Regions from separate parts of the Bradyrhizobium sp. AZCC 1693 genome, predicted to be linked through region 3. Evidence: predicted binding sites of a transcription regulator. Region 3 holds the regulator's gene; each other region holds the start of a gene.

Region 1 (3,275 bases), 3.6 Mb from region 3:
GCGATACGACAACGCCTCCGCCAGATGCAGCCGGCCGATTTTTTCCGCGCCGTCGAGGTCGGCGAGCGTGCGCGCGACGCGCAGCACGCGGTGATAGCCACGCGCGGTCAGCTTCATGGTCTCGGCGGCGTCGCGCAAAAGCTTTTGCCCCTGCGCATCCGGTTGCGCGATCGTTTCCAATAGCGAAGCCGGCGCTTCGGCGTTGGTGCGGACATGCGGCATGCCGGCATCCGCATAGCGCGCAAGCTGGAGGCCGCGGGCGGCCGCAACGCGGGCGGCGACTTCCGCGGAGCCTTCGGAAGGCGGCGGCAGGATCAGATCGGCGGCGGTGACCGCCGGAACCTCGATGCGCAGGTCGATGCGATCCATCAGCGGGCCGGAGATTCGCATCTGGTAATCTGATGTGCAGCGGTCGACCGGTGCGCGCTTGCAGGAATAGCCGGGCTCATAGGCATGGCCGCAGCGGCACGGGTTCATCGCCGCGACCAGCATGAAGCGGGCCGGATAGGTGACGCGGTGATTGGCGCGGGACACCGAGACCTCGCCGTTTTCCAATGGCTGGCGCAGCGAATCGAGCACGCGCGCATCGAACTCCGGCAGTTCGTCGAGGAACAGCACGCCCTGATGCGAAAGCGAAATCTCACCGGGTTTGGCGCGCATGCCGCCGCCGGTGAGCGCCGCCATGCTGGCCGAATGATGCGGCGCGCGAAACGGCCGCCGCGCCGTCAATGCTCCGTCTCGGATTTCGCCGGCGACGGAGGCGATCATCGAGACTTCCAGCAGTTCGGAGGGCGACAGCGGCGGCAGGATCGAAGGCAACCGCGCTGCCAGCATCGACTTGCCCGCGCCGGGCGAGCCGATCATCAGCAGATGATGCCCGCCGGCCGCCGCGATCTCGAGCGCGCGTTTGGCGCTTTCCTGGCCCTTGATGTCGCGCAGGTCGAGATGCGTCGCCTCCGGCTCGTGCACCTTCGGCTGCGGCCGCGACAGCACTTGCGTGCCTTTGAAATGGTTGGCGATCTGGATCAGCGATTTTGCCGCGATGATCTGGATATCGGGGCTTGCCCAGGCGGCTTCCGTTCCGCACGCCGCCGGACAGATCAGGCCTTCCTCGCGCGCATTCGCCCCGATCGCGGCCGGCAGCACGCCCGCCACGGCGGCGATCGAGCCATCGAGTCCGAGTTCGCCGAGCACGGTAAAGCCGTTGAGCGCGTCCGGCGGGATCGCGCCGATCGCGGCCATCAGGCCGAGCGCGATCGGCAGATCGTAATGGCTGCCTTCCTTCGGCAGGTCGGCCGGAGCCAAATTGACGATGATCCGCCGCGCCGGCAGCGCCAGCCCCGAGGCGATCAGCGCCGAGCGCACCCGCTCGCGCGCCTCGGACACCGCCTTGTCGGGAAGACCCACGATCGCAAACGCCGGCAAGCCGGGCGCGACCTGCACCTGCACGTCGACCGCGCGGGCCTCGATCCCCTCAAAGGCTACCGTAGAAACCCGCGCAACCATGCCTGCCCCTCGTGACGCAATCAAAGGTAGCGGGGAACCTTGGGGAAAGTCAAGAACGTTACGGGAACGGAGGCGCAAAAGGTCCAAGCCGGATCACCGAGGCATTGGCGCTTCACTCCAGCCTAGCGTTCCGTTCGCATGTACGGGTTCTGCTCTGACACAAGCTTCAGCGCCGGATCATCGGCGAGAATGCGCGCCTCCCGGGTCTCCGCGGGCGTCGCGTTCTGCGGGTGACCCCACAAGCTCCACACTCCCAGCCCCACGACGAGCATGCCAGCGCCAATAGCCACAAAGTCTTTGGTCATTTGCTGGGCCTCCATACCGGCTGCCAAGCTGTCGCGACGCGAGCTTCATCCTCGCTCAGGAAAGACCAATTTCGGCGGTCCGCGATTGTTCCTAAGACATGCCCGTTCGATAAATGCCTCTGAAGAGGCGTCTACGCCACGCACGCGAGCGCTTATTGCCGATCGGGGGCCGGCCTTGTCGACCGGTCCCCCGGGGCCGTCTACTCCCCTCAGAGCTCCATCTTCATCGGCTCGGGATAATAATGGAATCCATCGCCGGTCTTGGCGATGTGGCCATAGCCTGGCCAGGCAAAGTGATAGGACATGACCGGGGTCTTGTTGGCCGCGATTGTGTCGAGCAACTTTACCCGGGTCCCCGCCGCCTGTTTCGGGTCGGTGTCGTAGGAAAACTCCATCCGCGGCTTTTCGAGCAACAGCACGGCGTGGTGCGTGAGATCGCCGAGGAAGGCGAAGGATTTGCCTGATGACGTCACCATGAAGATGGTGTGGCCCACGGTGTGGCCGGGCGCCGCGATCGCCTGCACGCCGGGCAAGAATTCCTGGCCGTCCTTGATGAACACGATGCGATCGCGCACCGGCATCAGGTTCTTGCGGGCGTGAACCACGAAATCCTTCAAGGGACTGCCGAGCTTGCCTTCATCGGTCCAGAACTCGAAGTCGCTCTGGGTGATGTAATATTGCGCGTTGGGGAATAACGGCTTGTCGTCGGCGCCGACGATGCCGCCGATATGATCGATATGGGCGTGCGACAGTACCACGGCGTCGATATCGCCCGGCTTGATCCCGGCTTCCGCCATGCTCTTCTGCTGGCGGCCCGTGGTCGGCCCGAATGCTTTCGACGTGCCCATGCCGGTGTCGAACAGGATCAGTCTGTCTCCGTTGTTTACGATCGGCGAGTTCTGCTCGAGCACGACATTGTCGGGATTGAGGAAGTTGTCGGAGAGCATCTTCCTCACTTCTTCATCGGGCACGCCAACGAAGGTGCCCTTGGGAGGGCCGAGCGGCAGCGTGCCGTCGGATACGACGGTCACTTCGGCGTCGCCGAGGATGAAGCGGTGCCAGTAGGGCGTCTGCGTGCCGAGCTTTGGTGCCTTGGCCAGCGCGCTGCCGCCGAGCATCGTTGAGGCGCTGAGACCCACACCGAGTCCTGCGCCGAGCGCAAGCAAAGACCGTCGCGAAAGATTCGTCGTCATGCGTCTTCCTCCCACTGATTTTTATAGATTGCAGTAGATGCCCGGACGGATTCATCCGTGGCTACAGGCTGCGCCCGCATCGCAAAATTGGCAAGCGGGATGAGAGAGCACGACAGGAATGTGAAAATGCGATGGCGCAGCGCAGCGTTATTTCGCGCCATGCTTCCTTGTGCGCGAAGCAACGAATCGCATCCTGAAATCATGCCGGCCGGTGGGCCATTTCCTTCCGTTGCCCGGCGGGATTATATGTATCGGCAACCCACGAGGTCAG
Region 2 (3,275 bases), 470 kb from region 3:
GCGCATATAGCGCGAAGTCTTCGCAGAATGCTGTCGCCGAAAAACCACATCCGCGGCGAAAGTAGGTAATATGCAACCGCAGCGGGTAAACACTATCCCTGGGTACAACCAAACAAAAAGGCCGGCGCGAGGCCGGCCTTTCCGTATTCCGCTTGCAGTCGCAGCGATCAGTACTTCGCGATAACCGGACCACCCCAACGATAGTTCACGCGAACGGTGACGAGGTCGACGTCCTGGCGGATGCGGTCGGTGCCGAAGAAGGCACCAGTCGTGTCGACGAAGGTGTGGGTGCGGTCCTGCATGAACAGGTGATTGTACTCGACGCCGGCCGACCAGTTCGGGGCGAAGCCGAATTCGAGGCCCGCGCCGACCACGGCGCCCCAACGGGTGTCGTCGCCGGTGGTGGCAACCAACAGACCGGTGGGAACATCAAACTGGCGGAAACGATCCGCCGTAACGGCCGCACCACCCTTGATGTAGAACAGAACGTTGTTGGCGGCCCAACCGACCTGACCGGTGAACAGGCCGAACGCATCGATGCGCGAGTCATTGCGGAGCGTCGGATCGAACACGCTCACATTGCTGCCCCTGAAGTCGGCCCAGTTGCCCTGCGCTTCGAGACCGAACACCCAGCTGCTGGCTTGCCAGCGATAGCCGATCTGACCGCCCGCGGTACCGCCAGTTGCGTCATGGCACCCCTCGGCCGCGATGAACGCGCCGGCCGGTGTCACGAAGTCCCAGCACTTGCGGCTCGAACCCCAGCCGCCATTGGCGCCGATGTAGAAGCCGCTCCAGTCGTACACGACCGCGATCGGCGCCGGCGGGGCCTTGGTGTAAGGACGCGCCGCGAGGTCGGCAGCCGCCGCAGGGGCGGCGAGCGCAATGAGGGCAACCGTACTCAAGAAAACCTTTTTCATGGGTCTATCTCCAGCTCTTCCGCTTTCCGTTGGTCCCGAAGCGTTTCGAAATGACGCGAGCATTCGCGCCGTTCGACAACTTCTATATCGCGACTCGCCCGGAAATGGTGTCGCCGGAATGCAACATGCGTAAACGAAGTTTATTTAGCCAAGCTGATGATTTACCTATCATATTCACAATATCGTGCGGAACTTTCGGGTTCCATTTCGGAAGTCTTTCGGTTCCCGTGAGTTCCCTTTAATCGCGCTTGGGTTGCACCGCCAGGATCGGACCAGACATCAGTTGATGCAGGGAACAAAGCTGGAACGTTGATCGAGGCGATGCTATATGTGGATAACCGCCGGCTTGCCGAGGGATCGCTAAGTCGGCGGAGCCTGCGAGTGTATAGGGTCGTTCGAATGTCCGGAAACGGACGCGGAAGGCGGACAAGCGACGGGTCAAGAATTCAAGGCGGTCGGCATGAAGCGGGCTGACCGGTAATTTTTGCCAGTGATTTTTGCCGGCGATATCGAGTGGAGAGCGGCGATGGCGGGAAGCGTAAACAAGGTGATTCTGGTCGGCAACCTCGGCAAGGATCCTGAAATCCGGCGGACACAGGACGGGCGGCCGATTGCCAATCTGAGCATCGCGACGTCGGAGACGTGGCGCGACAAGGGCACCGGCGAGCGCAAGGAAAAGACCGAGTGGCACCGCGTCGTGATCTTCTCCGAACCGCTTTGCAAGATTGTCGAGCAGTATCTGAAGAAGGGCGCCAAGGTTTACATCGAGGGCGCGCTGCAGACGCGCAAATGGACCGACCAGAGCGGCGTCGAGAAATACTCGACCGAGGTCGTGCTGCAGGGCTTCAACTCGACCCTGACCATGCTCGATGGCCGCAGCGGCGGCGGTGGCGGTAGTTTCGGCTCCGACGATTCCGGCGATTTCGGCTCCAGCGGTCCCGCCAGCTCCGCGCCACGGCGGGCGGTCGCGGCCGGCGCCCGCAACAGCGACATGGACGACGATATCCCGTTCTAGCGCGAGCCGCTCGGCCGGCGCATTGGCTTGCAAGAAATTCGCTTGCGAGAACGGGCGTTTACGCCTGCTTACGACTATGTGCCGGCGCAAGAACCAGCCGCATTACGCTGAAACCGGCTCGTAGACGCGTTGCGATCCGAGCCCGCGGGCGGTTCGCCCGCGCACGATGTTATTAATATTTACATGAGGTATTTCACTTAAGCTGCTCCTCGAACGCCCACCGGATCTGGAGCGCCCACCATGAGCCTCGCGCCGCTGCTGGAGGCCCCCGGGACGATTCCGCTGCACGCCTTCGCCGCCATGGCGGCGTTTGCGCTCGGCATCGTGCAGTTCGCTGCGCCAAAGGGAACGTTGCCGCACCGGACCATCGGCTGGATCTGGGTGCTGCTGATGTTTGCGGTCGCGATCAGTTCGTTTTGGATCCATGAGATCCGCCTGGTCGGGCCGTTCAGCCCGATTCATCTGCTCGCGATCTTCACGCCGATCATGCTGGTGCTCGCGGTCCTGCATGCCCGCCGGCACAATGTCAGCGGGCACAAGAAAGCGATGATGTCGATCTTCTTCGGCGCGCTCGTCATTGCCGGCCTGTTCACCTTCCTGCCGGGCCGGATCATGCATGCGGTGGTTTTCGGCCAATAGGCCGATGCAGGAAACGCTGTTCCAGCGCCGTTTTGCGGGGCCCGAAAATGCCACCTCAAGCGAGCCCGCCGGGACGCCCCGGCGATCCCGTAAGTCCATGAAAAAACGAGCGGAAAAACCGCTTCTCCAGACAGCTTCGGGGTGGTTATTGGACCCCTGATGCGCTATATGATTCTCAGCTGAGAACTGACCGGATTTCCCTTTGTCTGACCCTGAAAATAACACGCCCGGCGAGCCGCCGGAGCCTTCCGATATTCGTCCCGTTTCCATCCTCGACGAGATGAAACGCTCCTACCTCGATTACGCCATGAGCGTGATCGTGGCACGGGCGCTGCCGGACGCGCGCGACGGGCTCAAGCCCGTGCATCGCCGCATTCTCTACGCGATGCACGAGAACGGCTTTGAGTGGAACAAGTCGTACAACAAGTCGGCGCGCACGGTCGGCGACGTCATCGGTAAATACCATCCCCACGGCGATCAGTCGGTCTATGACGCGCTGGTGCGTCTGGCGCAGGATTTCTCCATGCGCGTGCCGTTGATCGACGGGCAGGGCAATTTCGGCTCGGTGGACGGCGATACGGCGGCCGCGATGCGGTACACCGAATCCCGCCTGACCAAGATCGCGCAGACACTGCTCGACGACATCGACAAAGACACCGTCGATTTCCAGGCCAATTACGACAGCCGCGACCGTGAACCGACGG
Region 3 (3,275 bases):
GGTGCCGCAGCCGGATATTCTGATCTCTGCCGACGGCCGCCATGTCGGCGTCCGCGGCCAGGACGGCCAGCTCCATCTGATGCATGCGGCCAAAGGCTCCCGCGATGTCTTCCTGCTGAAGGAGTGGCTGGCGGCGGATGCGGACGCGCGTACGGCGGCCGATGCGTCGCTCACCGCAGGCGTCTCATGCGACGACCTTGGCTGCGTGATGCAATCCGCTGGCGGCCTGGTCGCGCAGGCGCTCAGGCCCGAGGCGCTGTCGGACGATTGCGAGCGCGCGGCGCTCATTGTGACGCTACGGCAGGCACCCGCGTCATGCGCGGCTTCGGTCATCGATGCCGACCGGCTGCGGCGGCAGGGCGCAATGGCGTTGCAACGCAGCCGAGAGGGGTTTGTCGTCGAAGCGGCCAAACCGAGGGGCATTGACCGTCCGTGGTCGCCGGCCGCAGCCGAGGAGCGCGAGGCAGACGCCACCGTTCTTGCGCCGCGTGTTGTGCCGCCTCGCGCGGTCGACGCCACGCCGGCCGAGGCAGACCTTCAGGCGGAGGAGTAGACGACCTTCAGTGCTCGTCGACCGAGGGACTTGAGCGACTGGCTGGTATTTCGAACGCGCCGAGGTGGAATTCCTCCGGCGCGTCGGGAGACGACGGGAGGTTGACCAGCGTGAACGACGCCTCGGGGAATTGCTGCCAGATCGCGAGATCTTCAGCCGTGATGGTGAGCCAGCCGTACCGGAACATGTACCGTCCGGGCTCCGTGACGCGTCCGGCTCTTTGCCATGTGACTTTGTTGACCACCGACCGCCCCGGTGCCGAGTTTCTCAAAAAACCATATCACCGCGATCCGCCGGCCTGAACCGGCGGATCGCATGTGGATCGTATTCTATCCGGTCACGATGGATTCGGCCGGTGGCGCTTCCGTCACCTTCGGCGCACGTTCGCCCTCGGTTACCGGCAATTGCAGCACGGTTGCGCGCTGGCCTTCGCAAAGCTGCGTCACCAGCACATGGCTTCCGTCCGGAAATTCGATCGCGTCATGATGACGGTCGGATACTTCCGGTTCGATCTGGTTGAACTTGCCGACCCGCCAGTCGGTGGTCCGCGTCCAGATCCACCGGTTGTCGTATTTGACGTCTTCGGCGAACGCCAGTTCGGTGCCGGGAAGCATGCAGACCGCTACTGCGGGCTCGCGTTCCGACGCGAAGCCGCGGGTGGACGTACCGCGGAATGTCGTGGTGATCAGCGTCTCGCCGACCTTGGCAGGCCGCGTCGCCACAGCGTGCAGGCTATAGTCACACATCGGATGGCTCCCTCGTTTGAGATAGCGCCCCGTGTCTGGAAGGAGGCACAGGCCTCTATCAGAGCTGACTTGGCGCAGAGCGTTTTCTTGCTTCTGGGCATTTCTGCGACCGGCGCGCTGCGTCTAAATCACAAACGCGCTAACACAGTTTGGTTCCCGGCATGCCGCAAAAAACCCCGGCCGAAGGCCGGGGCTGTTGTCGCGGTCGTGTCTGCAACCCGACGGTTCAATATTTTCGGTACAGCCCGATCAGCTTGCCCTGAATCCGGACCCGGTTCGGCGGCAGGATGCGCACTTCATAGGCGGTGTTGGCGGGCTCCAGCGCAATCGAGGCGCCGCGGCGGCGGAAGCGCTTCAGGGTGGCTTCCTCCTCGTCGATCAGCGCCACCACGATGTCGCCGGTGTCGGCGGTCTCGTTGCGCTGGATCAGCGCCATGTCGCCGTCGAGAATGCCGGCATCCACCATGGAATCGCCGCGCACTTCGAGCGCGTAATGCTCGCCGGAGCCGAGCATATCGGGCGGCACGCTGATGGTGTGGCTGCGGGTCTGCAGCGCCTCGATCGGCGTACCGGCGGCGATCCGGCCCATCACGGGCACGGCGACCGGGCGGTTGCCGTCGTCCTCGGTGGCCGGCGCGCTCACCGTGCGCTTGCCGAGCGTGCCTTCGATGACGCTCGGCGTGAAGCCGCGGCGGCCGTTGCCGGCGGCAGCCAGCTCCGGCAGCTTGATGACTTCGATGGCGCGGGCGCGGTTGGGCAGGCGGCGGATGAAGCCGCGCTCCTCCAGTGCCGTAATGAGACGGTGGATTCCGGATTTCGAGCGCAGGTCGAGCGCGTCCTTCATCTCGTCGAAGGAGGGCGGTACGCCGGCTTCCTTCAACCGTTCATTGATGAAACGCAGAAGTTCATACTGTTTGCGCGTAAGCATCGCGAGCAATCCCCCGGTTGGCGTCGTCTTTCGGTCCCGAATCTCCAGGGTCCATCGCGGGAGTCGTCAAAACTCCCAACCATGGACACTAGCAGTCGAAACAAATCATGAACGGACACTATATGTTCGATATGTGTTCCGCAACCACTTAATTTCAAGTGAACGCATTGCGGCTTCGGCTGAAGACACCCTTAAACGTGCCGTTCAGGGCGTCATTCCGGCAGCCGGAGCAGCTCGCAACGCGAACCCTTTGCCGCAGCCGGCGCGAACGGCGGACGTATCACAAGTGCCCGTGCCGCAGCGAGATTCCCCAATAGCGATGAGTCCTGGTGGTTCACCGGAACCGCGATCAGGGTGCCGTCTTCGCGCGCTTCTAGGCGGGCCCGAAGATAGTCCTCGCGCTGGTCGTTGGCGGCGAGATCGCGCCCCAGTTCGGCGCCTTCGCGCGGATGATGGACGGTGTCGCGGCCCGATAATGCACGAATCAACGGCACCAGAAACAGGAAGCCGCAGACATAGGAGGAGACGGGATTGCCGGGCAGGCCGATCACCCGCATTGCACCCAGCCTGCCATGCATCATCGGCTTGCCCGGCCGCATCGCTATGCGCCAGAACGCCATCGCCGTGCCCTCGGCCTCCAGCGACCGCTTGACCAGGTCATGGTCGCCGACCGAGGCCCCGCCCATGGTGATCAGGATATCTGCTTCAAGCTCGCGGGCGCGGCGGATGCCTTGCGCGGTGGCGGCGACCGTGTCGGCGGCGATCCCGAGATCGAGGACCTCGGCGCCCTCGGCGCGCGCCAGCGCACGGATTCCGTAGCCGTTCGAATAGACGATCTGGCCCGGGCCCGGGGTCGACCCCGGCATCACCAGCTCGTCGCCGGTCGCAAGCACGGCGACCTTTGGGCGGCGGTGCACCGCTAGCTCCGGATAGTTCATGCCGGCGGCGAGCGACAAATCGCGGTCGGCGAGCCGGCGCCCTCGCTTGAGCAAGACGTCGCCTTCACTGAAATCGACGCCGGCGGGCCGGATATGCCGGCCAGAAACGG

The links. Region 3 encodes LexA, which represses DNA repair genes until DNA is damaged. Its sites were predicted from a motif close to TGTTCNNNNTGTGTTCNG; they were not measured.
Region 1: V1293_RS23670 (YifB family Mg chelatase-like AAA ATPase) is a predicted target of LexA. The motif match lies at 1,558-1,575, and genes of this name have one in related genera.
Region 2: V1293_RS04285 (single-stranded DNA-binding protein) is a predicted target of LexA. The motif match lies at 1,209-1,226, and genes of this name have one in related genera.

Annotation. Positions count from the first base shown of each region.
Region 1 is NZ_JAZHSD010000001.1:4,958,788-4,962,062, forward strand. It holds gene V1293_RS23670 (YifB family Mg chelatase-like AAA ATPase) at 1-1,506, opposite strand, end outside; gene V1293_RS23675 (hypothetical protein) at 1,629-1,811, opposite strand; gene V1293_RS23680 (MBL fold metallo-hydrolase) at 2,021-3,004, opposite strand.
Region 2 is NZ_JAZHSD010000001.1:860,594-863,868, forward strand. It holds gene V1293_RS04280 (outer membrane protein) at 168-917, opposite strand; gene V1293_RS04285 (single-stranded DNA-binding protein) at 1,444-1,932, shown strand; gene V1293_RS04290 (DUF2306 domain-containing protein) at 2,173-2,571, shown strand; gene gyrA (DNA gyrase subunit A) at 2,774-3,275, shown strand, end outside.
Region 3 is NZ_JAZHSD010000001.1:1,330,608-1,333,882, reverse strand. It holds gene V1293_RS06630 (ComEC/Rec2 family competence protein) at 1-553, shown strand, start outside; gene V1293_RS06625 (hypothetical protein) at 561-740, opposite strand; gene V1293_RS06620 (hypothetical protein) at 883-1,299, opposite strand; gene lexA (transcriptional repressor LexA) at 1,526-2,227, opposite strand; gene V1293_RS06610 (molybdopterin molybdotransferase MoeA) at 2,440-3,275, opposite strand, start outside.